Regions from separate parts of the Paenibacillus sp. ACRSA genome, predicted to be linked through region 1. Evidence: riboswitches for the same ligand, from Rfam matches in the RefSeq annotation. Region 1 holds a riboswitch; each other region holds the start of a gene.
The links. Region 1 has a riboswitch for thiamine pyrophosphate ahead of tenA (thiaminase II). Riboswitches for the same ligand answer to the same signal wherever they lie in the genome.

Region 1 (8,071 bases):
CGAAGTACCCTTTATCTATCGCTACATAGAGAAACGCATGCAAGGCGTTTGGATACCAATCCAGCACCACATTAACTTCTTGTAATTTCTGTGTAGATGAGCTAGTCGTAGATGAAGATGTATTCTGATTAGTACATGCGCTAAACACGAGTAAGATCAGTATCATTGTAAGAATGGCTCTTGTTTTTCTCATGAATTTCTTTCCTCCATATCTATTTATGACTCCCCACGCCAGCGAACGAAACGACACTCTAACAGTGTGATTACGGCAACCGAACCCATAGCAACAACGGATAACAATACAATGGGTGCAAACACTCCCGCACCGTCAAGCTGCGTCATCATTCGACGCGAAAAATATCCCAGCCCACTCTGTGCACCCAGCCATTCTCCAATCGCTGCCCCAATGACACTAATCGGAATTGCCATTTTGATAGCTGAGAAGAAATAAGGCAGTGCATAAGGGATTTTGAGTTTCAGGAAAATTTCCCACGGAGTGGCACCATATGTAATTAGAAGCTTCTTCATATCCATACGGGTACTGCGTAAACCATCGTATACCGTAATTGTAATTGGGAAAAAGGTTATTAAAACGGACACGAGTACCTTGCTCCATATGCCATACCCAAACCATAGAACAAATAGTGGAGCAATGGCCGTGGTCGGGATCGTCTGTGAACCTACAACGATGGGATATAGACACTTACGCATCAACACACTTACGTCCATAAGGATCGCTAGTGCAACGCCTAATACGATGGATAATACAAGACCAATGCTCGTAATTAGCAAAGTCGCGGGCAAATGAACGGTAAATAAGGGTTCGCGAAGCTCCCACATTTTTTCAAATATTTGAACCGGGCTAGGCAAAATATAAGCAGCGTTCAAATTCATTGCTCCCAGTTGCCAGACCATCAGCAGAGCAAATAGAACGATTAGGGCAGGAAGATTATGAGTGTAAGATGATTTTTTCATAAGATTACATTCGTCCTTAACGATTGAATCAGTTCGTTACGCAATGCAGATATTTCTGGTGAAGCAAGAGATTCTCTTGAATGGTGGTACCCGTTAGGTATATCAATCGTTGTTAAATGGTTTATCGGGGCACTCGTCACAGCTAGTATTCTTTGCGAAAGAAATAAGGCTTCGTCCACGTTATGAGTAATAAAGATAATTGTTTTCTTGTGCTGTTCCCACTGATCAAGCAACCACTCTTGCATTGTAATGCCGGTTAGAAAATCCAGCGCAGAGAACGGCTCATCCAGCAATAACAAATCGGATCCCGTGAGCATTGTACGGGCAAATGCAGCTCGTTGGCGCATGCCGCCTGAAAGTTCGTGAGGCATCTTGTTATGACAATGATCTAAGCCTACATTATGAAGTGCGTCAGCAATAAGCTCCTTGCACTCAGCCTTGGTGTAACCTCCGATAATCTCCAAAGGCAATCCAAGATTCTCTCCTACTGTTCTCCAAGGGAACAACAGGTCTTTTTGTGGCATATAGCCGCAGTAATGCTTTTTTTCCCCGATCGGAGCCCCATCAATCCGTATTGAACCAGATTTTGGCCTAAGTAGGCCGTTAATGAGATGGAAAATCGTGCTTTTACCACAGCCCGAGGCGCCAACAATACTGTGAAATGATCCTGCCTCAATTGTAAAAGACAGGTTGTCTATTATGTCTATAGGTTCAGCATCATATTGATAGGACACATTCTGAAACGTCAGTGAACTCAAGACTCCAGCCTCCAGGACATCTCCCAAAAATCAAGCTCAAAGCGACTGCACATCACGAAAATATCCTCCATCCGTTGATATGCTTCCTCGCTACAGCCCTCTAATAGCTTGTCCGTTAATTCAACTAATGCCTGATTGCTGCTATGGTATTCAGGGGAAGCATAACCTGTGATCCATTCCCCGTAGAAAGCATGATCAGCTGCACCTGGCGCTTGAGCAAGCACTTGACCAATTTCAGCGTAGCTCCATGAGCAAGCCAGGATGGATACGAGCACTTCTGCTATGCCACCTGCATGTGAAACAGCGAGCATATAGTTAGTGTAGGCTACATTTTTCAGTGAAGGTTTCACCTGAAAAACTTGATCTTCCGTGATTCCTAACCGCTCCATATAAGAACGATGGATTTTCATTTCACCATTCAGAATGTTATCAACACTTTTGCTTAAAAGCTGCATGACTTTGGGATCCTTCGACTTGACGATGCCTAGCGCAAATACACGGGCGTAATCGTACAGGTATAAGTAATCTTGGAGCAAATAGTATCGAAATTGTTCAATTGTTAAGGAGCCATCTCCAATCCCTTTCACAAAGGGATGCTCGTGACATTCCTTCCACACAGGCTGTGCTGCCTTATATAATCGCTCTGATATAGTCAACATTTGTTCCTCCAATTCGTAATGTAATTCCCCTTTTTCCAACAACAAAAAAAGCGAAACATCCATAGGACGTTTCGCAGATAAATAAACTATAGTTTGGAATGCCCACGGGCAACCCAAATAACAGCATTTCATCGTTGCATTCCTACGTTGGCATTATCCAAATCAGGTAAGGTCGGTTTTACACCCTCTCAGCCGGTTAAGGCTCCCTCGCAAACGGTTATATGTAATTATTATGTTTCTTAAACCACTGAAAACAAATTATCTAACTATTCGATCAGTATATCAATGGCTATATACATCGTCAAGGCGCTTTGCAGTAACTCTTTATAGATGTCTTACTTTTCATGTCGATCCGTTACGTATAGAGAATCTTTTTTTCGGAACCTGATGGATTTTTGAGAGATTAGAAATTCCCCAGCGATTGACGAAATCTGTATCTGGACGTACATACTTGAAGCCTAACCAATTTTATAGATCGGCTAGGCTTCATATGTTTTATTGGATTTCAAATCGTAATAGAATCTGACTTAGAAGTTAACATCTACGCCATAATAGGCGGATTCATACAATTTTCTCATTTGTTCAGCAGACGTTTCTCGTGGATTTGTCCCTGTACATGGATCTTTCATTGCATTGTCTGCCATGGCTTCTACATGATTCCGGAATACGTCTTCTTCAATCCCGAATTCTTGTAATGTAGCAGGAAGTCCCATATCACGGTTAACTTTACGCACCCACTCCACTAAAGAATCCGTTAGTTCCTGGGCATTATTCCCCTTCAAATTCAATCGAGTTGCAAGGTTAGCATAACGATCTTCTACGACTTTCCGGTTAAACTGGATTACATAGGGCAAGTAGATTGCATTCGCTAATCCGTGAGGGATATTGAAGATCGGACCACTCTTATGTGCCAGACTGTGTACATTCCCTAAGACTGCATTAGCAAAGGACATACCGGCCATAGCTTGAGCGTAATGAACTTCCTCCCTGGAAGCCAGATCGCCTTGAAAGGAAGCAAGCAAGTGATCCTTCAGTGCTTCAGCTGCTTCAATCGCGAGTGCATCCGTAAAAATCGTACGTGGTTTAGCCACATACGCTTCAATGCTATGCGTCACTGCATCCATACCACTGTAAGCAATCATATGTTGCGGCATATGAGTAACTAAAACAGGATCAATAATCGCGATATCTGGAGTTAACCCAAAGTCCGCCAAAGGATATTTAATCCCTGTTTGTTCGTCCGTAATGACAGAAAGGTTTGAGATTTCTGCTGCGGTTCCACTGGTTGTCGGTATGCCAATGAATCTTGCTTTGGTTCGCAGTTCTGGCAATGAAAACGGAACAGCAGCTTGTTCAAATGTTAGTTCTGGATACTCATAGAAAATCCACATTGCTTTTGCAGCATCCATAGGTGAGCCTCCACCTATACCAATCACCCAATCCGGTTCAAACGTTCTCATTTGCGCTGCGCCAGATTGAACCATAGCCACGGTAGGTTCCGTATTAATACCTTCAATCAGTAACGTTTCCATACCTGCTTGGTTCAGCAATTGTGTGATCTTTTCTAAATGACCTTGTTTTTTGATCGAACCTCCACCAATGACTAAAGCAGCCTTCTGACCTTTCAGCGTTTTCAATATATCTAGTGCATTTTCTCCGTAATAAATATCTCGTGGAATTGTAAATCTATTCATGTTATTATGTCCTCCTCTAGCAGATGTATTGGTTACATTGCCTAGTATAGGAGGTCTGTATCTTTTTGTTAAGTACGCACTTTATTTACATATACTTACTCATAAATCACATAGTTTCCTTCAGTATACCTCCTCTTCTTCCTTAAATCTGCTTTTCTTGTTTTTTTAATTTAAAGTTTCCCGTTAGCTTAACGAGCTATAATATAGCGGTTCTCAGATAAAGAAGTTTACGGATTAACGGTCGACATGTTCAAATTAAGTATGTATGAGCAAAGAAGTGATTAAGTCATGTAAATCGCCCACCAAAGTAACAATCCTTTAGTGGCCTCAGCTAGTTTATTCGATTTTCGTTCATTGATTTTGCCAACGCAATCATTTGGTCTTTAGTTAATTCTCCGCTATCAATTTCAATGAAAGTATCATTATGGATCCATCGTAGGTATCCACCTGGTACATGGTTAACCCATGCTTCAAAACGCCCTTCAATTCCATTTATATTAATAATCTCTCCACGTTCACTAAATTTAAAGTTTTCGATTACAGTTCTTGTTGTGCTTGTATGGTTACGAACATCGATTGTAATAATATCTCGGTTTATTTTATAGCCCACTGCCTTATGTTCTTCGACACCAAACAAATATGACTTTCCTGATTCATCAAAAAAGTGAAGTCTAATCTTTGAAATTTCTTGATCTGGATTAAACGGGTATGGTTCTTTAATCTCCAATTTATAGTTTTGAATGGAGAAGGAAGGTGTGAATATGTTAAAGTCCGCAACAGATTTTAGCTTATCCAGTTCAGCATTTGAATAAGCTAACACAGGATTAGCTAATGCAGTGAGTTGACTATTGTTCATCTCAACAGAAATGATAAAAACAATAATAATCATTGACATCATCCATTTAAACAAGGACATTCCCTCCCTAGTCTTAGGTTAGTATTATGTCCTAGTCAACTTCAACTAACCGTTAGTTAAATTAAAAACAGCTGACCAATGTGATCAGCTGCTTTTTGAGAAATATTGAGCTAACGCTTCCGTTAGTTTATTGACGGTCTAGATGTCTCACTCTTCTTCTGTAATTTCATTATGCTGCTTATTTTTTGAAAATCACGACCATATGCTTACTTCCCATATATTCAACGGAGGTATTTAACTGCTCCGCCACAAAACGAACAGGAACAAACGCATTGCCGTTCTTCAGAAGTAAAGGAGCATCTTGCATGACCGTTTGCTGGTTTACTTTTACCTGCCTATTCCCTACAGCCCAACGAATCGTTTTACCATCTTTCTGAATGGTTACCTCTTTGGTGCTCTGTTTCCAATTCACGGTTGCCCCAAGCTTCTCGGAGATGAAACGGATCGGCACATAAGTACGTCCCGTCTGAATAAATGGCGCTGCGGAAATACGATATGCACTTTCTCCCACATAAGCTGTCGTGCTGCCGATCACCAAGCGCTGTGTCTTACGCTGACCGCTAGGCAACTCATTTCCTGCCATTTTCACAAATAATTTAGTTGTTTTCGATCCCTTGCTTAAGTCTAAATAGTTATTTTGCAGTGCAAGTGGTTCAATGAATGCACCCGTATCATAATACGGTAAAAAACCACGTTGTTGGAGCGGCTCTAAATCCCAGACTCGATTGTTCTTCAAATAGAGGTAAGCCAAACTTTGAAGATTTCTCAATGGCTCCAAATCATAAATTTGGTTAGATGATAAATTCAGAGTAACCAAGGCAGTTAATTTAGACAAAGGAGCAAGATCTTTGATGTTATTATTCGCAGCTTCGAGGCTCCTAAGCATAACCAATCCTGTTAGTGGCTTTAGATCAGAGATCTTGTTGGAACTTATGGACAACGTGCTCAGACTGACTAGTCCCGCTAGCGGTGACAGATCACTAATTTGGTTGTTAGTTAAAGAGAGCTTCGTCATATTGACTGCATATTCCAAACCCTGCAAACTCTTAATTCCTTTACTCGATAGATTAACGTCAGTCAGTGACTCTAAATCCTCTTTTGTTACTGATTCATCATCGTTTTTATTCAATAATGACTTAAGCGCTTGCTCTAGATTGGGATCCTCAAAAGCCAATGGCTGTTGGTTAGACGCCTCCATGTAAGCCTGAGTTGGTAAGCTCAAACATAGGACAAAAATAATTAATAATCCAGCAAGGTATTTCTTCATTCTGAACAATCCTCTCTAATCACTTGTGTAAACTAGCCAATAGTCGCTTGAATTAAGACGCAATTTGCAAAGAAAAGTTGTATTGAAGAGTAATGGGATTTTGCGTTGTTGTCCTTTTGGGAAACCAGTTGTACAGCAGGCAAAGCCGAATAAACTCCTACCATTTTGGTGAATATACTGTTTTAAAGTAGGAAATAATTGTTGCTATAGAAAGGTGGGGTCAATATGTTCAAAAAAATATATTTAATAGCCTTTGCAGTGACTATTATTTCAGGAGTGGTTTTAATATCGAATTCAAAAGCAGACACCTATCCAGCAATGGAAACCGTAAATAAGACAGTTGAAAATCCTGTTAACACTAATTTTTCAACAAATAACGTGAAATCCGTAGAATCAGTAAAAAACGTAGAATCCGTAGAATCAAAAATCGCAAACGGGGATTCTACTCAATTCTATACACCTCATGGCATGTTCGTGCGAGCAGATGAACAACGTATCTTTAAGGAATCGGAGATAGCAAGAACTATAGATGAAATTGAGCCTAATACGAATCAACTCATTTTTGAAGGCAAGTTCTTTTTAAAAGTAGATGAAGAAGAATTTTTTAAAAATTATCCCAATTCGTTGCTCTTTGGCAAAACCTTAAATTATGAAAACCCGACTGATCCTGATGTTCCATCAAGTTCATCAAAATAGTAATTTCATTTCATAAAGAAAGAGCCATCGTTTTCGACAATGGCTCCTTTCTTATTTGGAATTAGCGTGACTCCAGTGAATGTTTCGACTTCCGGCCGCTGTTGTTCCTAAATTTTTTAATGACTCTATTTTACACAATGAAAAATAAAAGATCGGTTCTTAGAATTTGCATGTTTAAATTCCCAATCGCCATATGTTTCAATTTCCGAGAATCCTGTTTGTTTCAGCGACTCATCCAATTCTCCTTGATTTCGGAATCTTATCTGCATTTTTTCATGAACTAGGACTTTGTCTGTTTTTGTATTTTTCACAGTTTCATAAAAAGTATAGATATCTCCCTCAAACCCTTCATATTCTGTATAGATTTCAAGAGGGTCTCCACTTAACATATCTTTAGCTAAGTCAGGAGTCTTGTCCTTCTCCCACTCTTCCCACACTTTTACCAAAGGGTTTCTAATATCAAAAATAAAGTGACCGCCAACTTTTAGGGATCGGAATACGTCTGAGATTACTTTCTTCCAACTATTATCTGTTAGAAATACCTGTGCAACATTGGCAGTCATAACAACCGCGTCATAGGTATTGATTTGTAAATTTGAGCTATCTCCTACAATCCAATTCACATTGCCTGAATTATCTTTAATTCTCGCCACTTCAATCGCTTCTTCATGGGGATCAATAGCTGTAATTTTATAACCATACTGAACAAGATGAATAGTCCATCTTCCTGTTCCGCAGCCTAAGTCAACTATAGACTCTACTTTTAATTTCTTTAGCAATGCTAGAAAAAAATCGTCGTCTCTTCCCCAATGGTTAATCTGGTCATATACTATAGGAATCATAAATTTTGTTTCCCACTTTCTATACCATTTTTACTAGTTCAACATATAAGAAATGGTTTAGTCAACTAGCCGCTCATATTGGTCGACTGCCTTTTTTTTAATAATTCAATTATATCGGTATGCAGACCATGCTCTAAAGTATTGTTAACTTCAAAAATGAATTTACTAGAAGGATTGTCGACTAGTAGTAGATACGTCAATTAAATAGCCCACCTAGGAAGTAATCCTTTGGTGGGCTTGAGTTAGTTTATCCGATTTGTGTTC
Region 2 (8,071 bases), on a different contig from region 1:
ATACGGGTATAAACGAGAAGAAGAAAGCAGAAATCAAGAAACAAGCAAGAGAACGCATAAAGATTCTGCACAAGTCACCAACTACTCAAAACGCTCTTCTTTTCAACAGCTTTGTACTTGGTTTACACAATTACTTCTCACGTGCAACACATGTTAGTGTGGAATTCTCACGACTTGCTTATGACCTGAAGGCATTCACATACAATCGTCTCAAAGTAATTGGTAAGTACCAATATCCTGATAATGCCCCACCAACCTACAAAAAGTTCTACAAGAACAGGTATAGAACTTTTAAGGTCGCAGGAGTATATCTCTTCCCCTTCAGGGATGTAAAAACGGTAAATAACTTATGCTTTCAGCAAACGTTAAATCCGTATACACCAGAAGGAAGAAAAAGACTCCATAAGGAATTAAACATGGATATTCGATATGAACTAATTAAGCTAATGCAATCAAACATACCTTATCGTAGCATTGAATATTTGGATAATAGACTGAGTAGATACAGTATGCAGGCTGGAAAATGCGAAATTTCCGGCATCTTTCTAACTGCTGATTACGTGCATTGTCATCACCTTCTGCCTCTTCACTTAGGTGGTACAGACGAGTATAGCAATCTACGTATCCTACACAAAGATATCCACAAGCTCGTTCATGCTACAAAATTAGAGACGATTGCTAAACTCATGTCGCCCTTTGGATTTTCAGACTCTACGATTCTGAAAATCAATCAGTACCGAAAAATGAGTAACTTGGAACCTATTGTATTGAAAATCTAAAAAGATGGAGCGCCGTGTGCGATGAAAGTCGCACGCACGGTGCGGAGAAGGGGAAAAGGCGGTGATCATATCAAATCCTTACCTATTTCTATTGATTTCTCGATTGTGTTTGTAATTATCTTCGTGCCGTTGTTCTGGCTGGTATCTCTTCATACGTGGGATGCTGAGGAAGCGCAGTTTCTAAGCCATAAGTACAGGTCTGCATTGCAGACTGCTGTGCTCGATGCAGGAGCGGTGATGCATCAAAATGAAAAGCAAAATAATGAAGCAGGTTATGATTCTACTAAATTTGTGAAGGCGGATAAGGAACTAGCATTGCTTACCTTTACACAAACGATGGCGTTGAATATGGGGATTCAGGATGATCCGGCTGCTATTCAAGCATTATTTGACTACATACCAGCAATTGTTGTACTGGATTATGATGGATACTACATTTTAGCGAAAGAAACGGAAATGACAGGAAATGCCGAGCTTACATTCAAGCAAGTTTGGAGTCCCAAGAAGCCATATACATATGCAGATCCGAACGGCAGCAGCATTAACTTTACCTTGGATGGATATGTATACGCTTATGATGCTGTCCAAGAGAAATGGATTGAAGGGTTTCAGAGGGAGTTGGCATCTAACACGCAAATCCCGTTATTACAGGATGCCGACACATTTGAGCAAGTGAGAAGAAGTTGGATTGTGACCAGTGTACAGGAGGATCTTGCTGATATTATTAACCGCCATAATGAATTTGCACGTAGAAATGGTATCTCTTATACCTTTACATTGCCTTTAATCCCGCAAGAGGATTGGTATAATTCAATGAATGATACAGGCATTATGGCGTTTATCCAAGGTATACCTGTAGGGGATCAAAAAGTTAATAATTATGCTATTGGTGGAGGCAGGCTTGTAAAGAAGACGGCTGTGGTCGGAGGAGTAGATCCAGCAACTGGAGTTAAATATTACTATCCGTCTACATGTAACTATGGTTATAGAGCAGAAGAGGTTTTTGGTGACGGAAAACAAGCTGCTGCACAAGGTTATTTTGAGCGTAATTGTTATGTCAGCGGGCAAGCTTCATAAGTGAAAAAGTTTGCAAGAAGACATTACTTTCAGAAAAGACAGGTACGTGCTAGAATAGGTCTTTGGTACAATGTCTAAATTAGTGATCAAGTAATGTCAAATAGATAGGAGCAACCTCATCTTATGAGCTTATTGTCAGTTGAGAACGTGAGTCACAATTTTGGAGATCGCACGTTATTTAAAAATGTATCCTTTCGTTTACTTTCAGGTGAGCGAGTAGGTCTTGTTGGAGCAAATGGTGTAGGCAAATCCACGCTTATGAATATTTTGACCGGAAAATTGCTTAAAGATAGTGGCAAAGTTGAATGGACACCTAAAGTTCGTTACGGATATTTGGATCAGCATACCAAACTAACGCCAGGCAAGACAATCCGGGATGTGCTGAAGGATGCATTCTTGCCACTGCTTGAATTGGAAAAAGAAATGATGGCAATTACAGATCAGATGGCTGATGCTGACCCTGAGCAATTGGAACAGTTGCTTGAAGAAATGGGCGACATCCAAGAACAGTTGGAGCAGGGCGATTTTTATTTGATCGATGTGAAGGTAGAAGAGATGGCTAACGGTCTGGGTCTGTCCGTCATTGGACTTGATCGTGACGTTGCTTCACTAAGTGGGGGCCAACGTACCAAGGTGCTCCTAGCTAAGCTTCTCTTGGAGAAGCCTACAGCGCTACTACTCGATGAACCTACGAACTATCTGGATGTAGAGCATATTGAATGGCTGACCCGGTATTTGAAGGATTACCCGTATAGTTTTATTTTGATTTCCCATGATACAGAGTTCATGAACGAAGTAGTTAATGTGATCTATCACTTGGAATTTGCCAAGTTAACAAGATATGCAGCGAACTATAACAAGTTTCTTGAGATGGCCGATATGCAGAAAGCACAGCATATTGATGCTTATGAGAAGCAACAGGAGTACATCAAAAAGCAGGAAGACTTCATCCAGCGGAATAAAGCACGTGCTTCTACGTCAGGTCGTGCGAAGAGCCGTGAGAAGCAATTGGGTAAAATCGAACGGATTGATCGTCCGGATGAGGCAGCCAAACCTACTTTCAAATTCAAAGATGCTCGTGCCAGCAGTAAAACGGTGTTTGAGGGCATTGATTTTGAAATTGGATATTCTCATGCTTTATTACCTAAAATGACGATGACCATTGAACGTGGAGAGAAAATTGCCATCGTTGGTTGTAACGGTGTGGGTAAATCTACACTACTAAAAACGATTCTTGGTAAAATTCCGCCAATCAGCGGCAAAACATTTTTGGGAGATTATCTGGAAACAGCTTATTTTGAGCAGGAGGTACGGGCGGGGAATATCACTCCAATTGAGGATGTATGGAATGAATTTTCGCATCTGACCCAGAATGAAGTTAGGGGACATCTTGCACGTTGTGGATTAAAAAACGAACATATTACTCGTCCACTTAACATGCTAAGTGGTGGAGAACAAGCAAAAGTGCGTTTGTGCAAGTTGTTAATGCGCGAGAGTAACTGGATTTTGTTCGATGAGCCGACCAATCACCTTGATGTAACAGCCAAAGCTGAACTGAAGCGCGCCCTCCAGGAATTTAAGGGTACAGTACTTCTCGTATCTCACGAACCTGATTTCTACGAGGATTGGGTTACGAAGACTTGGGATGTTGAAGCTTGGTCTGAGAAAAATTAGTCTACGTAGCCGAACAGGATTCAGAAATCTTCGGTGACAAAAAAAGGACTCTATGGTAATATAGGCTACAACTTCATATGAACACTAGGGGGGCCGCACGATGCGGCTGAGATGGAAGAATGCGATTCCGGACCCTTTGCACCTGATCTGGATCATACCAGCGTAGGGAAGTGGCGCGTTTTCGTTTATTAGAAACAGTACTCTGCATGAATGAGGTAGATGCTTGTTTCTGAGAGAACAGCATGTTGTTTCTATGAGATCTGCAATGGGGCTAACCGTTGCATACATAGAACCTCTGTGGTCGTTCAACACTTTATTAAACGAATCAAAGCATATATTTCGCAGCCACTCCCCTACGGGAGTGGCTTTTTTTGTTATGTCATTGGTCAAGAGAGGAGGTTATCGTTTGGTAATTACAGTAGAGCATGACTCCGATGTCACAGCTTCTTTTGAGCTGCATGTTATATCTCAAGGCGTAGGGGATTTGCACAACTTTGTAAGTGTATCGAAGGATATATGGCCATGGGTCGACTATATTCATATTCGGGAAAAGCAACAGCCACCTGAACAGCGTAGGGAGTGGGCAAACAAACTGCATCAATCAGGGGTTCCTTATGATCGTATTGTAGTCAATGGTGTGCATGAAGTGGGTCAAGGTGGAAGGTTCGCAGGTGTGCATTGGGGTCAGGCAGATTTTTCTCAAAGCACGATATCTATAGGAGATATGCGAAAGCGAATTCGCATCGGTGTGTCCGTTCATTCTGTAGATGAAGCAAAGGCTGCTGAGCAACAAGGCGTAGACTATGTTATTTTCGGTCATATCTATAACTCTAATAGTAAACCAGGAATCAAACCCAGAGGGCCGAAGCAACTTGCTGAAGTATGCGCTACAGTGAACGTTCCAGTAATCGCAATTGGTGGCATTGGGATCGAGCATGTTCGTGATCTTCGCAGTGCAGGAGCAAGAGGCTTAGCAGTCATATCACATATCTGGGCGAGCGAGCATCCAAAGCAAGCGGTTAGTGCACTAAAACAGGCGATCGTGGAATCGGAAGGTTAATCTTGAGCAAGGAGATGAGATGGTGAACGATAGAGCGAGAGTTCGGAGCCGAAGTAGTAAACGAGATTTGCGTAAAACCTTGTCCCGCAGTAGAACCAATGATGGAATCCACGGAAAGCTTCATGCAGAAACGATTGTGATTGGTGGGGGCGTGATTGGTTGTGCGATTGCCTATGAGCTTGCTGCACGAGGAAAAGATGTTCTTCTAATTGAGCGTGGACGGATCGCTGAGGGTGCATCTTGTGCAGCAGCTGGCATGATTGCAGCAGATAGTGAGCATTTTTCTTCGCCAATGATGTTGAACTTGGCAACAATGAGCAGACAGTTACTTCATGAGCAGTACGAACAGCTGAGTTCCCTGAGTGAGATCCATATTGGATTTCAACAAAATGGTTTTATCACGCCTATCCGTTTTAAAAATGATTTAAGTAATGATTCCATAGTTCCCAGACTACGATCACTAGCTACTGAAATTTGGTGGGATGGTACTACGGCACAACAAGAATCTCCATGGTTGAACAAAGATATTTATGGTGCCTATTATCGACCGTTGGAATGTGACGTGCTGCCTGTCAATTTGACTCAAGCTTATGCAAGATCAGCTCAGGCTCTAGGAGCTCGAATTATTGAAGGTGTCCATCATGTTAATCTTCGCGTGGATGCAAACAGAATACAAGCCGTGGAAACTTCCATTGGAACGATGACATGTCAAAATGTCATTGTTGCTAATGGTATACAAGGCGAAGAGTTAATGAAGCAGGTTGGACTTCATTTGCCAATCTTACCTGTCAAAGGCGAAATTGCAGCAGTACAGTTCTCAGATCATTCTGGACAACTTGTCCCAGACAAAACGGTCTACGCAGAGGACATTTATATCGTGCCTAAAGCCAATGGAGAAGTATGGATTGGTGCGACAGTTCTACCGGGGAAATCTGATCTGCATGTTACAGCTGCTGGTTTGCAAAAGCTGCTTGAACGGGCTGCCAGCTGGGTGCCTGGCATTGCAGAAGCTTATTTTGTACGGGCATGGGCCGGAGTAAGGCCTTCAACACCTGATGGATTACCTTACCTAGGCGCATGTGAGAGCATATCTGGTTTGTATGCAGCTTTTGGACATCATCGCAACGGAATCTTGTTAAGCGCTGTAACGGGTAGCTTACTCGCTGATTTTATCGAAGGTAAATCTTCTGAGGAGCTGAATGTGCAAGGTTGTCGTCCAGAACGCTTCATTAAAAGGGGGATCTTGCATTGAATATTATAGTCAATGGTCAACGAATGGAGATTGAAGACCGTTTGAACCGTGTAGATAAACTGCTGCACTCATTTGATCTTCATGTGAAAACAGTGGTTGTTGAGTTGAATCGCCAGATTCTTACCCGTGAACATCATGAGACGACCCATTTAAAAGATGGGGATCGGGTTGAAATTGTACATTTTGTAGGAGGGGGTTAAGTGATGTTGAAAATTGGGGAACATGTCTTTCAGTCTAGATTATTGTTGGGTACAGGTAAGTTTGACGATTTAGAGGTGCAGTCTCAGGCTATTGAAGCCTCAGGCACAGAGGTACTTACGTTTGCTGTGAGACGCCTTAATCTTGAAGAGCGTAACAAAAGGCATTTTCTCGATATGGTAGATTTGGATCGCTACACCTTGCTGCCTAACACAGCGGGCGCTTCTACGGCAGAAGAAGCTGTTCGGATTGCTGAACTCGCCCGTGCTTCCGGACTTTGTGATATGATAAAAGTAGAAGTGATTGGCGATGGAATTACACTGTTACCAGACCCGATTGAAACGTATAAAGCCTGTGAGATGCTGCTACATAAAGGCTTTACGGTTCTTCCTTATATATCTGATGATGTAATCTTGGCGAAACGGCTCCAGTTACTTGGCGTACACGCTGTGATGCCTGGGGCTTCACCAATTGGATCAGGCAAGGGAATCATGAATCCATACAACCTCGAAGTTATTATTGAACAGGCGGTTGTCCCTGTGATTGTGGATGCTGGACTTCGATCACCTAGTGATGCTGCTCGTGCAATGGAAATGGGAGCAGACGCTGTGTTGTTGAATACAGCAGTATCTGGGTCACGTTATCCTGTGGATATGGCGAAGGCCATGAGACTCGGGGTAGAGGCAGGAAGATTGGCATATGAGGCAGGAATGATTCCAGTTAAGCGTTATGCAGCAGCGAGTAGTCCGGCGGAAGGAATGATTCATACATGATGAATGAGACGTGTTCACCTGACCAAGGAGATCGATATTCCAGACAAGAGCGTTATGCTCCCCTTGGCAAGGAAGGACAGCGCAAATTAAGTAACGGTAAAGTTTTGATCGTTGGTGCAGGTGCATTAGGAACCGGTATTGCGGAGACGCTGGTACGTTCCGGTGTAGGACATGTCACGATTGTAGATCGTGACTATGTAGAGTGGAGCAACTTGCAGCGACAGCAACTATATATTGAACAGGATGCAATGGAGAGAATGCCCAAAGCGATAGCCGCACAAAAGCATCTCAGTGCAATTAATTCCACAGTTACCGTTAAGGGAATTGTAATGGATGTAAGGGCAGATGAGTTAGAGGACTTAATTCCAAATGTTGATCTAATTATGGATGCAACAGATAACTTTGATACGAGATTGTTGATCAATGATATGTGCCAGAAATACCGCATTCCATGGATATATGGGGGATGTGTCGGCAGTTATGGAATTACGTACACATTTGTCCCTGGTGAGACACCTTGTTTGAATTGTTTGCTGGGAGAGGTTCCACTTGGTGGCGATACTTGCGATACCTCAGGAATTATTCCTCAGGCTGTACAGATGGTAACAGCGAATCAAACAGCCGAAGCGCTGAAATGGTTAAGTGGCCATCCAGAGGCGTTAAGACGGAAGTTATTATCCTTCGATCTATGGCGCAATGAATACATTTCAATTAACGTGGATGGTGCGAAAAAGCAACAATGTGCTTCCTGTGGTGAAACAGCGACTTATCCGTATCTCTCTGCTTCAAATCTGGAGAAGACGGACGTGTTATGTGGCAGAGACACAGTACAGATTCGCCCGGCACGCCCAACAAAACTTGATCTAGAGCATACAGCTGAGCGCTTACGTGGACTTGATGAAGGTCAGGTTGAGGCTAATCCCTTTTTAGTTTCGTTCACAACGGGAGCGCAACGAATGGTTATTTTCCAAGACGGACGTATTCTGGTGCATGGAACGAAAGATACGGCAGAAGCGCGAACGCTTGTACATCGTTACTTTGGTTAAGTGTTGAATTAACCCGACAAACATTAACGATATGATCTAACGATTTAATTAGAAATATGAAGCAGAAATATGATGTGAAGATTTGAATTCAGTATACAAACCCAAGATACAAACCCAAGATACAAACTCAAAATACAAACTCAAGATATACACCCCAGAGATAAACTATCTAAGTCCATTCCTAAAGGAATGGACTTTTTGGTTATGCGGCA
Region 3 (8,071 bases), 170 kb from region 1:
TTCAACGGCATGTTCCGATCTGTAATTGTTGTTTATCAGTATATACAAAAGTATCGTTTAAATGCAAGTGATAAAGAAGGATAACGATTTTATATTCAGTCATACTTATAAACCACATTATTATCCCGATCTATACCCTGAACGGATGTCTCGATCATCTTCTCATCTGTTGTTACATCCAGAAATGTCTTGCGATCATCAATTGACATGCCGTGCATTGTGACGTTCGAGTATCGAATTCGACCAGTTTCTTCACCACCTGTTAATATTCTTGATGGCAAAAATATTAACACTTTTCTCCTCTATTTTCCAATTAAGCTTCTGTATTAACAAAGGGAGCCACATTCCCTTTAGCTTTTAGGAATTTACCGAATATATATCGAACGAGCGGCCCAATGATAAGCAACTGTAACGGTAGCGCTAGACTAAAGTTCCGCAGTATGGTGTGAAGATACGTTTCTACGAGAGACTTTCCGTTCAATTGATTGGCAAGATACGCCGTAAGCATTCCATACATCGACATCATCAGAACCATCCCCACAACCATACATACGGAAATCGTCAAAATACCAATCACCTTATTCGATTTGTTGAATGGCAATGCAAAGGCAATTTTCTGAGCCACCGGCCCAACGATAAAGCTTTCCACCACAAAAGCTACAATAAAACATAGAACAAACTGAAATAAAATCTCTAGCGGAGACATACTCCCCATTAATCCGTTATACAGTAAATTGAAAGTCATCATAACGACTACCATTCCTGTGCACATCATCAATCCAAAATACGTATGTTCTTTCTTTGTTGTTGGCAATTCTCTCATCCTCTCTTCTACTTGGACAATTATAAAGATGAGGAATAGGGTCACATAAGTGAACACTTTGTGAACGTTGATAATATACCTTTATGTTTATATTGAAATATAGAACATTTCATCTACATAAACTCATTTTCCCTATTTGACAACCCGGATTTATACCCCTATGATACTCCTTAAAATGTAAACCATATTCACGAATCAGTTAGGAGGATTACTGTACAATGAGCTTTCAAAAACGTATCGACCACATCGGTATCGCTGTCCGTGATCTGGAGACCACGCTTCGTTTCTATACCGAAATCGTTGGGCTTGAGCTGAAAGACCGCGTTACCCATACCAATGGTGTCATCCAACTTGCTTTCCTCGGATTCAATGGCAGTGATGAAACTGAAATCGAGCTCATTCAGGGATATAGCGACAAACTTCCCTCCGAAGGAACTGTGCATCATTTTGCGATTCATGTGGAGGATCTTGATGCTGAATATCAGCGTATACGAGCGACGGAGGCCGAATTTATTGATGGAGAGATTATCACCCTACCGAACGGTTATCGTTACTTCTTCATCTATGGCCCAGAGAAGGAATGGATTGAATTCTTCCAGCGTTAAAGGTAAACGGATCTATTAATGATCCCGATTGGCGCACAGGTAGCATCTATGATAGCTTAGATCCACTTCGTAAGATCCATCATCGGATATTCCAGTTCATGACTGGACACGTTCTGCCCGCTGTCCTATAATTACACCTAGTAATACCCTTAACTTCATAGTTTCCCAGGGGAGTCGGAATTGGCCGGCTGAGAGTGTATCCCACAAGATACTAACCCTTAGACCTGATCTGGATCATGCCAGCGTAGGAATCGGAGTATATCGAATAGGCCCAGCTATATCGCTGCGCGCTACTTCTCTAACGCCTGCACGCGTCCCGGAATCCGGGGCGCTTTTTTTATGTTCTTTTGCATATCACGTTACATAAAAAAACGACATCCAGATCATAGCCGGTATAATTCTGTTGATTTATGCACGATGCTTGGATATGAAGCCAAGGAGAACCCTCGCCATTTAGGCGGACAACATGAAGGAGAGAATGAAGATGAGATGGCGTAAAACGATCGGCTTGTTGCTCCTATGCGTAACCTTGATTGCAATCACGGCTTGCGGAAGCAAGGAAGCTGGCCCTGCCCAATCTAACGGAGATACCAACACCGAGAACAATAGTGAAGGTGATAACGCAGCACTCCGGGATGTTAAAGTTGTACTGGACTGGACACCGAATACGAACCATACCGGCTTATATGCAGCGGTAGATCAAGGATTTTACGAAGCCGAGGGCTTAAACGTGGAGATCGTGCAACCTGGTGCTGGCGGCGCTGACACGATGGTCGCTTCGAATGAGGTTCCTTTTGGCGTAAGTTATCAGGAAAGTGTAACTCAGGCGCGTACCCAAGGTGTACCGCTCGTCTCGATTGCTGCCGTTATTCAACATAATACATCCGGATTTGCAGCCCCGACGGATCGGAACATTAAATCCCCTAAAGACTTCGAAGGTAAAACCTATGGAGGCTGGGGCTCCCCAGTAGAGGAAGCGGTAATGCAATCCATTATGGAGGGCGAAGGCGCTGACGTGTCCAAAGTGAAAAACATTAACATGGGTGATGCCGACTTCTTCACCGCCGTGAAACGCGATATCGATTTTGCCTGGATTTTCTATGCATGGACTGGGATTGAGGCTGAGCTTCGCGGAGAGCCGATCGACATGTTGTATGTCAAAGACTACTCCGAAGCACTCGACTATTACACACCTGTATTGGTAACAAATGAAACCACGATTGAGAACGATCCTGAACTGGTTAAAGCGTTCATGAAAGCCACGTCCGAAGGATACCAATATGCGATTGATCATCCCGAAGACGCCGCTAATATTCTGATCAAAGCCGTACCGGATCTCGATAAAGACCTTGTGCTTGCAAGCCAGAAGTGGCTTAGCCCGAAATACACAGACGATGCACCACGCTGGGGCGAACAGAAACAGGAAGTATGGCAGAACTATACGGACTGGATGTACAGCAAAAAACTGCTGGATGAACAAATCGATGTGAGCAAGGCATATACGAACGATTTCTTACCCCAATAATTATTGTTTAAGTTGAACTTTTTACACAAACGAAGAGTGCAGAACCCATCTGGAGAAGCGGAGCGCTCACCTTTATCCCCGGATTTACTCCATTTAAAATTTATTCATGAAATCCGGGGATAACAGTGATAGTAAGAGGGTACTGCAATCGGAGTGTTAAGTGTAAAGCTGATTCAACTTATACAACCCAACTCGAAAGGAGCCGTGAACTCCATGGCAAGCACATTACTCAGTATTCAAGTTATCCCGAAGACGCCAAATGGTGAGGACTCATACCCGTATGTAGATCGCGCGATTGAAGTCATTCAACAATCTGGTGTGAAATATCAGGTCAACCCTCTAGAAACAACGATGGAAGGTGAGCTGGAGGAACTGCTGGACGTTGTTCGCAAAATGCATGAAGCACTTGTGGACGCTGGTAGCCCAAGCATCATCTCCCAGATCAAAATCGCCCATAGCGGCGGTGCCGGCTTCAGCATGGATAAACTAACGGAGAAATATCGCTAATGCACGCCTACTTCAAAAGCGTATGGCCGCCCCTCGTGGCGGTTATTCTCTTTATTGCGATATGGCAAGGAGCCGTCTCGCTATTTCATATTGAAAAGTGGATGCTACCTGCACCTTCAGACATTGCTCGTGAAGCAGCTTCACAGGCGGATCGACTTGGTATGCATGCATGGGCGACGATCCAGTTAACACTCATCGGATTCGCCGCAGGAACGTTGGTGGGACTGCTGATTGCCATGGTGCTTCACCTGATCCCATTTTTAAAGTCCGCGCTCTATCCTTTGCTTATACTAAGCCAGAACATTCCAACCATCGCGTTAGCACCGCTCTTGCTGATCTGGTTCGGATTCGGATTGCTGCCCAAATTAATTACCATCATTCTGGTCTGTTTCTTCCCTGTTGCCGTTGCCGCCATGGATGGATTAACCCGTACAGATGCCATGATGATGAACTATATGCGTATGGCTGGCGCCAAACGTGGACAGCTATTCTGGAAACTGGAGCTTCCGCACGCGCTGCCTTCTGTCTTTTCTGGAATTAAAATAGCCGCTACATATAGTGTGATGGGTGCCATTATTGCCGAATGGATCGGAGCAGATAAGGGCATCGGATACTATATGATGTTACAGAAGTCTGCATATCGAACGGATCGACTATTTGTAGCCATTATGATTATTGTGGCGCTCAGTCTGTTGCTCTTCCTGCTGATTGCACTGCTTGAGAAGCTACTCGTGCGCTGGCGGCCACAAAAACGATAATAATGGCACTGGAAAACCTCGTGGCAAGGATGTGAAACCGGGATGAGAGACGAACAGAATAAACTGAACGATTACCTTACCGATAACCTAACGAATGAACGTGTAACCAATGAAAATTCTACGACACAGACAACAATTCAACAGTCTGATTCTACATTAATACCAAGAGGGATTACCCAGGCCTCTCCAGCACTTGAGGTTACGCAGGTTCATGCCTCATATCGTGAGCGACGCAAAACACTCTCCGTATTGGATGACCTGTCCCTAACGGTTGGGCAAGGCGAATTTGTAGCCATTGTCGGTCCATCCGGCTGTGGCAAAAGTACTCTTTTTCATATCATTGGCGGTTTGCTCAAGCCGCAGGCTGGACGAATTCTCATGCAAGGGCAGGACGTTACCGGACAACGTGGCAAAATTAGCTACATGCCGCAACAACCCGCTCTACTGCCCTGGCGGACGATTGAAGATAATGTGGTATTAGCTGGCGAAGTATCGAAGACAACTCTACCTCGGACAGAAGCAATTGCTGAAGCACGCAATTGGTTGGCAAGTGTTGGTCTAGCTGGATTCGAACGTGCTTATCCTCATATGCTCTCAGGAGGGATGCAGCAGCGTGTTGCTTTCCTGCGCGCGCTACTCAGTCCACAGGAGCTGATGCTGCTTGATGAGCCTTTCAGTGCACTTGATGCTTTGACGCGCAGCGATATGCAGCGCTGGCTACTGGAGATTTGGGAGCAAAATCGCCGCTCGGTGTTATTCATTACACACAACATTGAGGAAGCTCTTCTGCTAGCGGATCGGGTGTATGTTCTATCCAATCGCCCAGCAACCGTGCTGCAAGAGGTTATTGTTCCATTTGATCGTCCACGACGTGAATCGGTGACTGAGGATTCCGCCTTTCTTGAACGTAAACGCCAAATTTCACAGTGGATGCGAGAAGAACAGCACAAAGCCCGCCTATCTAGATAGTGCGGGTTTTTAGAATTTTTTTAGAGCATTATCATGAGTCAATTAGAACAGTAAGAGCCCCATAAGATAAATGTATCATTTCACCTAATATGGGTGATCCAACATGAAAAACACGACGTACTATGACTAGATAGACTCATAGCAATCATAAGGAGGGAAACATGAATACTCGTGCTTTAGCACCGTTAATTGATGCCCATATCCACCTGGATCAATACACGCCAACGCAACAACAGTCTATACTGCAATCCCTCTCCTCCCGGCAGGTGGAAGCCCTCATTGCGGTCTCCATGAATCTGGATTCCTGCCACGCCAATCTGGAACTTGCTAAGCATAACCCACGTACGGTATTTCCCGCCTTTGGCTACCACCCAGAGCAACCGCTCCCTTCTGCAGAGGATCTCCATCTGCTCCTTGGTTGGATCAAACAGCACATTGGACAAGCCATAGCCATTGGAGAGGTGGGCTTACCCTATTACAGCAGACAAGAAGCAGAGCAAGCAGGGAACTCATGGGATCAGAGCGGTTATATTGAATTGCTGGAACAGTTCATTCAACTTGCTAAGCAGTACAACAAACCTCTAGTTCTTCATGCCGTCTATGAAGATGCTGATATCGTCTGCGATCTGCTTGAGAAACATCAGTTCCGTCGTGCCCACTTCCACTGGTTCAAAGGCTCACGCCAAACCATCGCACGGATGGCAAACAACGGTTATTTTGTTTCATTCACACCTGATATTATGTATGAGGAAGAGATCCGTGAACTTGCACGGCAGTATCCATCGGAGCAGGTTATGGTTGAGACTGACGGCCCCTGGCCTTTCGAGGGCCCTTTTCAAGGACGGATGACTCATCCAGCGATGACAAGACAAGTCATTCAGGGTTGGTGCGAAGTAACGGGAATGAGCACTGAACGTGCTGCACGGCTTTTCTACCAGAATGCGAAACGGTTCTACGGCTTGCCATTATCATCGCTATAAATTTATGTAAGAAAGGTCAGTCAGGCTCGAAGCCCAACTGACCTTTTTTTGATTTATCATTGCTCAAATATATTTGCCCGAACATTAACGCTTCATGAACCCTTTGCCTTCCAAGAAAGGTTTCATCTGCAAACGTACTGGCTCCGTGAGACGTTTAGCCATTGATACAGACCACGGTGTCTTGTTCGCACCTTGTGTCCGCTCATTCATGTAGGCAGTTGTGGTCTCGTCATATTGCGCCATGCCTTCAAGTGTCTGCTCGGCATTATACTGATTCTGGTGAAGAACAGCATCCAGTGGTAAGCGCGGACGGATGCCTGTCTCCTGATCAGCAACACCAATACACATGCCATAGACCGGATATACGCCTTCGGGTAGCCCCAGTAGCTCAGAAACTTCCTCAATACGTGTGCGAATTCCACCGATATAGACAATGCCAAAGCCAAGTGATTCTGCTGCAAGTGCTGCGTTCTGTGATGCAAGCGCCACATCAATGGTGGCAACCATGAAGTTTTCAGTGGAATCTGCATAGGTTTCCTTGTCTGGCATATGCTGCTTCGCCGCATCCTTCAGTCGGAAGAGGTCTGCGCACCATACCAAGAAAACGGGACATTCGTTTACGTAACCCTGATTGCCTGCCAGCTCAGCAAGCTTCGATTTCAATGTCAAATCCGTTACCGCAATTACACTATACGCCTGCACACTGCTGGAGGAAGAAGCCATCTGTCCAGCTGCAATGATCGTTGCCAACTGTTCTTCACTTACAGGATCTGCCTTGAATTTCCGTACAGAGCGGTGCTTCATCATTAATTCAATCGTTTCGTTCATGGTTCGTCACTCCTAATCCTCGAAGTACAAATTCAATGGTTTGCTCAGCTAGTTCCTCTGTAGTTATTCCCTGATAATCCGCTAGAAAACGTGAATTTTTGGCTCGTTTATGCGCCAAAGTTGCCCCCATCACCTGTAATGTGGCATATGACACGGATTCAATATGAAAAATCCCCTGATCTTTACCTTCTTGCAGTAAATCTCTTACCTTCGTCCAGATTGGATCTAGGAAACGAAAGACCGTAGGCGTACGATGTGTCCTCAGCGTAATTTCAAGCTGCACAATGTCGCTCATCTCGGTATCTGTCATCGTAAACTTCACAACTTGACCCACAATCCGCCGGACACCTTCCACGGGAGACATAGACGCTGCAGCTAGCTCATTCAGCATCTGACCAGGAAAAAAGTGTTCAAATAAGGCTTCAAACACCTTTTCTTTACCGCCAAAGTGATAAGAGACCAGGGACACATTCGCTCCCGCTTCATCACAGATTTGACGGACACTCGTCCCGTCATACCCCTGACCTGCAAAAAGCTTCTTGGCTGCAAGCAATATCCTCGTTTTAATGTCCAATTCTGGTTCCGTCATTCCGTTCGCTCCTCTAATCCGTTCTCTTGTAAATGTTTAATGAAATTATACATAATTATCTATTATGAAAGTTTGTGCAACAAAGCGCAAGGCATAGCCATTCAGGATGGCATATGTGAAGTTGTATCCCTCCAGCTATTATTACACCAAGCCCCCCATTGGCAATCAATGGGGGGCTCAGTGTACGTATACGTTGTAAATCCGTATATCCTTAGAAGTGTATTAAGCGTTAGATGGTGCTGGGCTTGGCGCACCTGCTGATACACGTTGCTTCTTCAGAAGTGTAACCAGCAGCGAGAGTGCGACCACAATCGCCAGAATAAGAACGATTGAACCTGCAGCAGACTGTATTCCTGGGCCGCCAAGTTGAGCACTCAAGATACCTTGAACCGCATAAGTAGCCGGCAAAAATTGACCCACGCCACTATAGAATCCATTCAGCAATTCACGTGGTACCATCGCTCCTGAGGATACAAGCTGCAAGGAT
Region 4 (8,071 bases), on a different contig from region 1:
ACTCATAATCGTCCAGAAAATAGTATGCAGGTAATGACCTGCCCCATTAAAGGCGAGTTCCCGTTCCCAGTGTTTTACGAGTTCAAAATTGTTCTTTTTCCTGGATTCCGCTAATTTTTTCTCAGCGGTATTTAATCCGTCTACATAGGATTGATGGTGCTTATCATGATGAATGCGCATGGTCAGTTCATCAATATGTGGCTCCAAGGCGTTGTACGCATAAGGCAGTGGTGGTAAGGTATGCCCGCCAATCGGTACAGGGCGTTCCTTAACAGGTGGTGTTGCAGCTACGGAAGTGGTGGTGCTAGCGCTTGTTTGTGTGGGGGCTGAGTGAATTGCTGGAGAGTTTTGGGTCTGAGTAGCAGATGCAGAAGCATTAGAGGTTTCTTTAGACGATGTAGCTGCAGGCTTCTCTAAGCTTTCTCGTTGGGATGATTGAAGGAGACTGTCCAGCGTAAAAGGGGCATCCGTTGCAGAGTCTCTCAAGAGTCCGGGCCCACGAAGTGTATCTAACACACCTAGGAAGTACTCTGATTCCCGGATGAAATGTAGAATGACGGTTTTGGCAGAGGGCACGGCCTGCACCGCAGCACTCTGCTCCAATAAAACATAGAGTTGCCGGATAAACTCTCTGGATTGTGCTATGCTCGCAGACACTAACTGTTCTACGCTACGAAGAATATAGGGAGCAGGGGCGTGAGTTCCGGGTAACACTTGTTTGATAAGCTGGTTAGCCGTGTGTTCACTGTTTGAAAATGCTACCTCCCATTCCTCCAGTAGTTTGACATATTCAGGCTCTAAGTTAGGTACAAGTATACGAATAACGAGGGTGTGCTCTTTCTCTTGCTCTTTCCAGAAACGAATTTCTTCGAGTATACGTAGGGGTAAGAGCGGCCCATATCCTTTCCATTGCATAACCAAGCATCCTCCCATCAGTGATATGATTCCGAATCCATTTTTAACATTGAAATTAGGCTGAAACAGCCCAGATCTCTTTATCCTCGAACATGACGTGCATAGCCATCTCAACAATATATTCATAAATGCCGTTGTCCTATGTATATAAAAAAAGAGCCCCATAAGGGCTCTCACGTAGTCAGTAGCTATATAATTCATCGCATGAACAATTAATATCTATCAATTTCATCACTGGTCGTCTTCGTTACATGGCTCAGGAAAGTGGATACGCGGCGCAGGTATTCTTTGGGATGCTCACGGAAAATTAACTCATGATGGGCTCCGTCCACGATCCATTCCTCTGAATTTGCATTGGTCTGATTGGCGGCGAGCAACTCCGCGATTGGATAAGGCGCCTTCTCATCTTCCGTACCGTGAATGAAGAAAATCGGGAAAGAATAATCCTCTTTTTTGACCTCTTGATACGGAATTTGCTGTAATCCAGTGCCGTTCAGAACCGGGAACAGCAGCTTCATAATCTCAAGTGTAGGTTGGCGTGGAAGATTGATCTGATTATGAATGTTGTGATACAGCGTATCTGGTTCAAGCAAGAAGGTACTGTCCAGAATCATTGCATCGACATCCTCGGTGAGAAGGCCTGTCTGTAATGCTGTGCCGGCACCCATGGAGAATCCCCATACGACGAGCTCCTCAGCCCCTCGTTGCTTCGCTGTTTGAATGGCACCTAGCAATTGCTGTGATTCCGCTTTGCCGCCTGTAGCGACAGCCTTATTTACCTGAGAAGCAAAACCATAATCGAACATAATGACGTTAAATCCAAGTTGGTGCGCATAATGGGCAAGGTCATACATCGGAACCCAGGTTTCCTCACGGTTGGCACCATAGCCATGACTGAAGATGATCATTTTGTTCACATCTTTGTCGGCAGGAATATACCAGCCCTGCATCGTTCGGCTTCCATCTGCCGCAGGGAACGTAATGTCTTCATACTTCATGTTCCTCGCTTGCATCGGATTAGAGAAGACAGGAGCTACCGTTGGGTTGGATAAAACCCAGGCAATGTAACCGTGTAGTGCAATGAAACAAAAGAGTAGAAAAAATACCACGGAGAGCAGCAACGCTACGATAATATGCTTGAACCGAATCAGCCTTGGCGATAACGAAGTAGGCAGATCGGACACTTTCGTTTGCAGCGGGGCTTCGCTCTGGGATGTCGAATACATGATTGCCCCTCCTTATAAGTTCAGATGAAATTGAGGATAACAACGAGAACCATTCAACCCATATACGTAGTTCCTAAGTCGCAGGAACGAATGATACAAATGCATAATATATCTTTATCGTATGTTCCTATATAACCAAAGTCAATTGATTGGCAGCATTTGTTACGCAATTGTTATATAGTTCCGAGAGAATCTGGTTAACATTTCCTAAGTGTACAAATCGCGGGAAATTCAGTCTTATAAAAAGGAGAATTTTGCCGCATTTTAGTTTACAGATGAGATCGTTTCTCATATAATTTATGTAACCAAGTTTCATGTGATGAAACATGAGGAGGCTTAGTGTCATGGAAGACCGCAAGTTGACCGTCAGGGCTGTGGAACGAGCCTTGGATATATTATTGTGCTTCACAACGCGGAGTGATCTGGGGCTTACCGAGATTGCCAGCCAGATTGGTCTGCACAAAAGCACGGTTCACCGGCTGATGGCAACCTTAGAGGAACGCGGATTTGTCATCCGGGATGCAGCTACTGAGAAGTATCGGCTTGGTATCCGGATCTGGGAGCTTTCCGCCCACATGTCCCGTAGTGATGATCCTGCTATTCTTCTTCTACCTGCGATGGAGCGTCTGAGAGATCGACTCGGGGAGACGGTTAGCTTGTATTTGCGAGATGGTAGTGAACGGATTCGAATTCAAGCTGTTCAGAGCGATCAGGCTATACGACGTGTAGCTCCTGTTGGTGTGCGCCTTCCTTTATCCGTAGGTGCGTCCAGTAAGGTACTGATGGCCTTTGCTACGGAAGAGGATCGTGAGGAGCTGATGAATGGGCCGGAGTGGCCTGTCTTTATCGATCCTAAGGTCTATCTAGCGCAGATGAAGGATATTCTGGAGCATGGTTATGCAACGAGCTATGAGGAGCGTGAGCCTGGAGCTGCAGCGGTATCTGTACCGATTATGGATCGCAAAGGACAAATTGCTGCGGCATTGTCTGTATCAGGACCTGTCAGCCGTCTATCACAAGAGACATTACATGAGTATGCACCTGTGTTGAAGGAAGCAGCTACTCAGATGGGCTTGATGTTATCTTAATGGGGTCGTTCAACAAGTCCGCTCTTTTGGAACAATGCATTTGATAATTAGTGAATCTGTTGATTATGGAAAATAAAGGTTGTTTTTCATTCGCGGTTAAGCTATCCTGATATGGACAGCCCAAGCGGGGCTTGATGAATTGAATATGACACGCGGTGGACCTACCGCAACTTATTAACGTTACTAGGGGAGTCCGAATTGTCCGGACTGAGACGGAATCGCATGAGATTCTGGACCCTTTGCACCTGATCTGGATCATACCAGCGTAGGGAAGTAATCGGCACATCAACCACGAACATCAACGGGATGTAACCTATGGCTGAACTCGATTAGAGTTCGGTAATCGGCACATCTATTGGTAATGGACATAGCCGGTTCCCTTGGGAATCGGCTTTTTTATATACAGTGAGCAGAGACAGAGTCTGGCTTTAGGAATACTTTCGATGAAAGAATTGAGGCTGGAATCTGTTATGGAATCTATTCGAATGAGCTCGGTGAATGAATCGTTCTCTGCTGTATGTTGTCTTACTGTATATTGTCTCTCTAGGGAAGGTTGTCATTGCTCCTTGTATGGATGGTCTCCAGGTTAGATGCGCCCGCATGGAAATGAAGTGATGCAGTCGTGACGACCAATGAGGAGGAGACAAAGACAATGAGTACAGAACAACCGATGATGGGACAAGGGAATACAGAAGCGCAGATGGCAAAAGGAACAGGTGCGGCTGGAGGGGTTCAACCTTTTCCCGGCAGCCGTAAAGTATACATTCAGGGCTCACGTCCAGACATTGCTGTACCTGAGCGTGAAATAGCCCTTCATGACACAAGTACTCCCCAAGGGGTGGAGCATAATGAGCCGCTGCGTGTGTACGATACGAGCGGCCCGATGACCGACCCTGATTTTCACGCAGATATCCGGGCGGGGCTACCTGCACTCCGCACACGCTGGATTATGGAGCGTGAGGATGTGGAGGCTTATGCAGGACGTACCGTACAACCGGAAGATAACGGGCTGAAGGCGGGGAGCAGAAGAACCGGGGCCGAAGCCTACCCAGGCTTGCGTGGCAAGCCGCTGCGGGCGCGGGCTGGACGCTGTGTAACGCAGATGTACTATGCACGCCAGGGCATCATTACGCCAGAGATGGAGTTTGCCGCGATTCGTGAGGGAGTAGAGCCGGAGTTTGTGCGACAAGAACTGGCCAGTGGCCGAGCGATTCTACCATCCAACATCAATCATCCTGAAAGTGAGCCCATGTTAATTGGTCGACATTTTCATGTGAAGATCAACGCGAATATCGGGAATTCAGCTGTCTCTTCCTCCATCGAAGAAGAAGTGGAGAAAATGACCTGGGCTGTACGCTGGGGCTCGGATACCGTTATGGATCTCTCTACCGGCAAGGATATCCATACCACGCGGGAATGGATCATTCGTAATTCTCCGGTGCCAATCGGTACTGTACCGCTCTATCAGGCGCTAGAGAAGGTGAATGGCGAAGCAGAAGCACTAACGTGGGAATTGTACCGAGACACACTTATTGAGCAGGCAGAGCAAGGCGTAGACTATTTCACGATCCATGCAGGTGTCTTACTGCGCTATATCCCGATGACAGCCAAACGCATGACAGGCATTGTGTCCCGGGGTGGATCTATCATGGCGGCATGGTGTCTGGCACATCATCAAGAGAACTTTTTGTATACGCATTTTGAAGAAATATGTGAAATTATGAAAAGGTATGATGTGGCATTCTCGCTTGGGGATGGACTGCGTCCGGGGAGTTTATATGATGCCAATGACGAGGCTCAGATGGCAGAGCTGGCTACACTGGGCGAGTTAACGCAGATTGCGTGGAAGCATGATGTACAGGTGATGATTGAAGGTCCAGGGCATGTGCCGATGCATAAGATCAAGGAGAATGTAGATCTACAGATGGAAATCTGTAAAGAGGCTCCGTTCTATACTTTGGGTCCACTGACAACAGACATTGCTCCAGGTTATGATCACATTACTTCAGCTATTGGAGCGGCGATGATTGGCTGGTTCGGGACATCCATGCTCTGTTATGTTACACCAAAGGAACATTTGGGGCTGCCCAATAAGGATGATGTACGTGAGGGTGTCATTGCTTATAAGATTGCAGCGCATGCCGCTGACCTAGCCAAAGGTCACCCACGAGCTCAACGCCGAGATGATGCACTGTCCAAGGCTAGATTCGAGTTCCGCTGGCGTGACCAGTTCAACCTGTCGCTTGACCCGGAACGGGCGCTGTCCTATCACGATGAAACGCTGCCCGCAGAAGGGGCCAAGGAAGCTCACTTCTGCTCCATGTGCGGGCCGAAGTTCTGTAGCATGCGCATTACGCAGGATATTCGTGCATTTGCTGCAGACAAGGGATTGTCCGAGCAGGAGGCGGTTGCTGCTGGAATGAAGGAAAAGGCTGAAGAATATCGGACACGTTCCTAAGAAAATTCGGAGATGACAGGCTTTCATAGCTTTAATATGAAAAAATGTTTAATGTTTTGAAAGGCCGGATTCCAATTCAACGTAACGTTTGGGTTCAATCCAATTTACGCCAAATCTGAAATAGGATGCCTGCGATGACAAACAGCACTCCATCGGACAGTTTAAGACTACCAGCATGCAGAAGTGCAGAACAGGCCATACCCACTAGGAACAAGATAAGAGTATATAAAAATCGCATTTACTTATTCACCTCTCTCATTAAGTAAAATGTGTAAAAGAGAACGATTTTTAAATCGTTCTCTTTTGTGAAATTAATAAAGGCCTTATTAATAATAGAAAATCTTAAATACACCTCTGGAATCATTATCAGCTGAGCCTGAGAAACTAACTTCCAGAGCCCCGAAACTTATGTATAATTTATTATTATGAGTTATACAATTTTAATATCGAATGGACTAGATTCAAAAATTATAAAACCGATGCCCCAATATTTACTCCCATCCCAACATCTATTTCGGTGCCATGCCTACCTTCTTCTCCAAATACGTTGCAAGCAATGCCAAAGGGCTATGGATCGCAATACCCGTGTCTGCCTGGACAAGCGCAGCAGCGGGCGCCATGGATAGTTGGGCAGCGACTACCGTTTTGCCGGGATGCTGCCCAGCAATATACTGTAATCCTTCACGTACTGCTGCAAGATAACCTTCCTTGTCACCGCGCATAATCAATTGAAACGTCTCAGGAATGCAAACAGCTTCTGGCTGAGGCGCCTCGGTAACACAGTTCGGCACTTTCTCATAATCCTGTTGTAAAGCCCGATACACCCGTGCCATTGTAACTTCAACTGTAGCAGGGTTCGTAAAAGCAAATATGTATTCATTGTCCATACTTTGTATCTCCGCTAGTAGTGGATCATCAATGCCGATGACAGGAATTGCAATCTTCCGTGCTTCTTGTTGGAGAACAGCAGCAAAGAGGGTGCAGGTCACGAGAATGGCATCGGTATGACAGCGTTCAATCCAATGCAGGGTTTGAGATACTTTGTCCTTCGTTATTGCGTCGGAGAAGCCTTCATCATGTTTAAGCCGATCCAGACCGGGATCAACATAATGCACGAGTTCCACCGCATAGGCAGATAGAGCTTCTTCGACCAGGGCAATGTTGGAATAGTGAGCGTGAAAACAACTGATGGTAAGCATAGTAATTTTCCCCCTAATGGCTTCAGCTGCCTGTGAGCAGCCTGGGCTTGCCAAAGTGTTTAACCCATTATAGAGGGTGTGCAGGGCACTGTACATACTTGTATACGCCCGTACAATGCCAAGTAAACCGTCACATGATGAAACTGACATCATATATGAAAAGACAAGGGAATCGCTTGGTAACAATTTCACCATCCGATTTAACCAGTGTGTACTCGACAACAGCGAATAACCGTCATCCCTAGCGTTCTGGAAGGACGGTAAGCTGGTTGTGACCGAATAAGAACAAGAGACAGTTAAGTTGTAATATATTAGCGCATAGATGGCGCAGCGTTCTTATTGGCGATTTTTTGCTGCAAAATTTCATGAAAGGATAGACCTTGAGTGCTCTCATTCTCCTTTTTTGGAGCATTGGTCGCCGTGTTGCGCGGGTATTGGTGGTGATACGGGATCATTTGCTGAATAGGCATGCGGATCATCTTGGTTCCTCCTTTGATGCATTTTCTATGTATTCATGTTTTATACCTATATAGGTATATGCGACTTGTTATATGAAATGAGCAAATTTATGATGTAATTCCAATTGGATTGTAGTGATTTTACCCGGTATTTGAGAGATGTAAACGTTTTTAGGGAAATTCAGGAATAAAGAACTGTATTTCGAAGGGGGAAAATGGGAGGATAGAATCGGTTGTTAAGTGAATAGACCCAATTTTAAATAAGTCAACCATGCCCTAATTAAGACATATTGTCTGGTTGAATAGGTATGGGATTTGCTAAGTAACTTGGTACCTTAGACCGTTGTTTGGAGGGAGTAGGGTTATCTGTTTGCGCAAATAATAAGCCATTGGCGTTAATCTGACTCTAATAAATGACCTCCATTCGCTAAATGTACACATAACAAAGAGCCATCGGATTCCTCCGATAGCTCGTTAAATATAGTCCTAGAATTTAAGATCGAGCATTGCTATCACATAAAATAACAATCTACTATTTTGACTGAACAGCAATATATATATCTACCTGGACATTCTCAGGGTCGATACTACGTTCATCATATAGCTCGAAGTCCCCTGTAAATGTACGTTTATGCTGATCTGCCCAAGCCCATACTGCTCCCCAAGCTTCACCTACAACTTCTGCCATAGATCCTCTTCTGGAGGTGAACACGGCGTAAGTAGCCGG

Region 2: linked by a shared signal. The riboswitch ahead of MH215_RS15890 (thiamine phosphate synthase) and the one ahead of tenA (thiaminase II) in region 1 are both predicted to bind thiamine pyrophosphate.
Region 3: linked by a shared signal. The riboswitch ahead of MH215_RS19870 (ABC transporter substrate-binding protein) and the one ahead of tenA (thiaminase II) in region 1 are both predicted to bind thiamine pyrophosphate.
Region 4: linked by a shared signal. The riboswitch ahead of thiC (phosphomethylpyrimidine synthase ThiC) and the one ahead of tenA (thiaminase II) in region 1 are both predicted to bind thiamine pyrophosphate.

The regions. Positions count from the first base shown of each region.
Region 1 is NZ_JAKRNP010000007.1:273,100-281,170, reverse strand. It holds gene MH215_RS20675 (ABC transporter substrate-binding protein) at 1-193, opposite strand, end outside; gene MH215_RS20670 (ABC transporter permease) at 217-975, opposite strand; gene MH215_RS20665 (ABC transporter ATP-binding protein) at 972-1,733, opposite strand; gene tenA (thiaminase II) at 1,730-2,392, opposite strand; TPP riboswitch at 2,514-2,611, opposite strand; gene MH215_RS20655 (iron-containing alcohol dehydrogenase) at 2,920-4,086, opposite strand; gene MH215_RS20650 (DUF4367 domain-containing protein) at 4,418-4,996, opposite strand; gene MH215_RS20645 (stalk domain-containing protein) at 5,181-6,269, opposite strand; gene MH215_RS20640 (hypothetical protein) at 6,495-6,965, shown strand; gene MH215_RS20635 (class I SAM-dependent methyltransferase) at 7,091-7,807, opposite strand; gene csaA (chaperone CsaA) at 8,055-8,071, opposite strand, start outside.
Region 2 is NZ_JAKRNP010000005.1:32,720-40,790, forward strand. It holds gene ltrA (group II intron reverse transcriptase/maturase) at 1-779, shown strand, start outside; gene MH215_RS15880 (hypothetical protein) at 801-1,856, shown strand; gene abc-f (ribosomal protection-like ABC-F family protein) at 1,980-3,530, shown strand; TPP riboswitch at 3,607-3,716, shown strand; gene MH215_RS15890 (thiamine phosphate synthase) at 3,937-4,590, shown strand; gene thiO (glycine oxidase ThiO) at 4,610-5,842, shown strand; gene thiS (sulfur carrier protein ThiS) at 5,839-6,042, shown strand; gene MH215_RS15905 (thiazole synthase) at 6,046-6,813, shown strand; gene MH215_RS15910 (ThiF family adenylyltransferase) at 6,810-7,859, shown strand.
Region 3 is NZ_JAKRNP010000007.1:99,942-108,012, reverse strand. It holds gene MH215_RS19885 (S1 domain-containing protein) at 96-281, opposite strand; gene MH215_RS19880 (DUF2798 domain-containing protein) at 314-814, opposite strand; gene MH215_RS19875 (VOC family protein) at 1,042-1,428, shown strand; TPP riboswitch at 1,586-1,697, shown strand; gene MH215_RS19870 (ABC transporter substrate-binding protein) at 1,913-2,953, shown strand; gene MH215_RS19865 (thiamine-binding protein) at 3,167-3,460, shown strand; gene MH215_RS19860 (ABC transporter permease) at 3,460-4,218, shown strand; gene MH215_RS19855 (ABC transporter ATP-binding protein) at 4,261-5,187, shown strand; gene MH215_RS19850 (TatD family hydrolase) at 5,349-6,167, shown strand; gene nfsA (oxygen-insensitive NADPH nitroreductase) at 6,252-6,995, opposite strand; gene MH215_RS19840 (TetR family transcriptional regulator) at 6,979-7,584, opposite strand; gene MH215_RS19835 (YhgE/Pip domain-containing protein) at 7,807-8,071, opposite strand, start outside.
Region 4 is NZ_JAKRNP010000015.1:56,189-64,259, reverse strand. It holds gene MH215_RS25740 (Fe-Mn family superoxide dismutase) at 1-915, opposite strand, end outside; gene MH215_RS25735 (alpha/beta hydrolase) at 1,128-2,141, opposite strand; gene MH215_RS25730 (IclR family transcriptional regulator) at 2,486-3,229, shown strand; TPP riboswitch at 3,405-3,518, shown strand; gene thiC (phosphomethylpyrimidine synthase ThiC) at 3,930-5,687, shown strand; gene MH215_RS25720 (hypothetical protein) at 5,782-5,925, opposite strand; gene MH215_RS25715 (hypothetical protein) at 6,197-6,886, opposite strand; gene MH215_RS25710 (hypothetical protein) at 7,198-7,365, opposite strand; gene MH215_RS25705 (zinc ribbon domain-containing protein) at 7,877-8,071, opposite strand, start outside.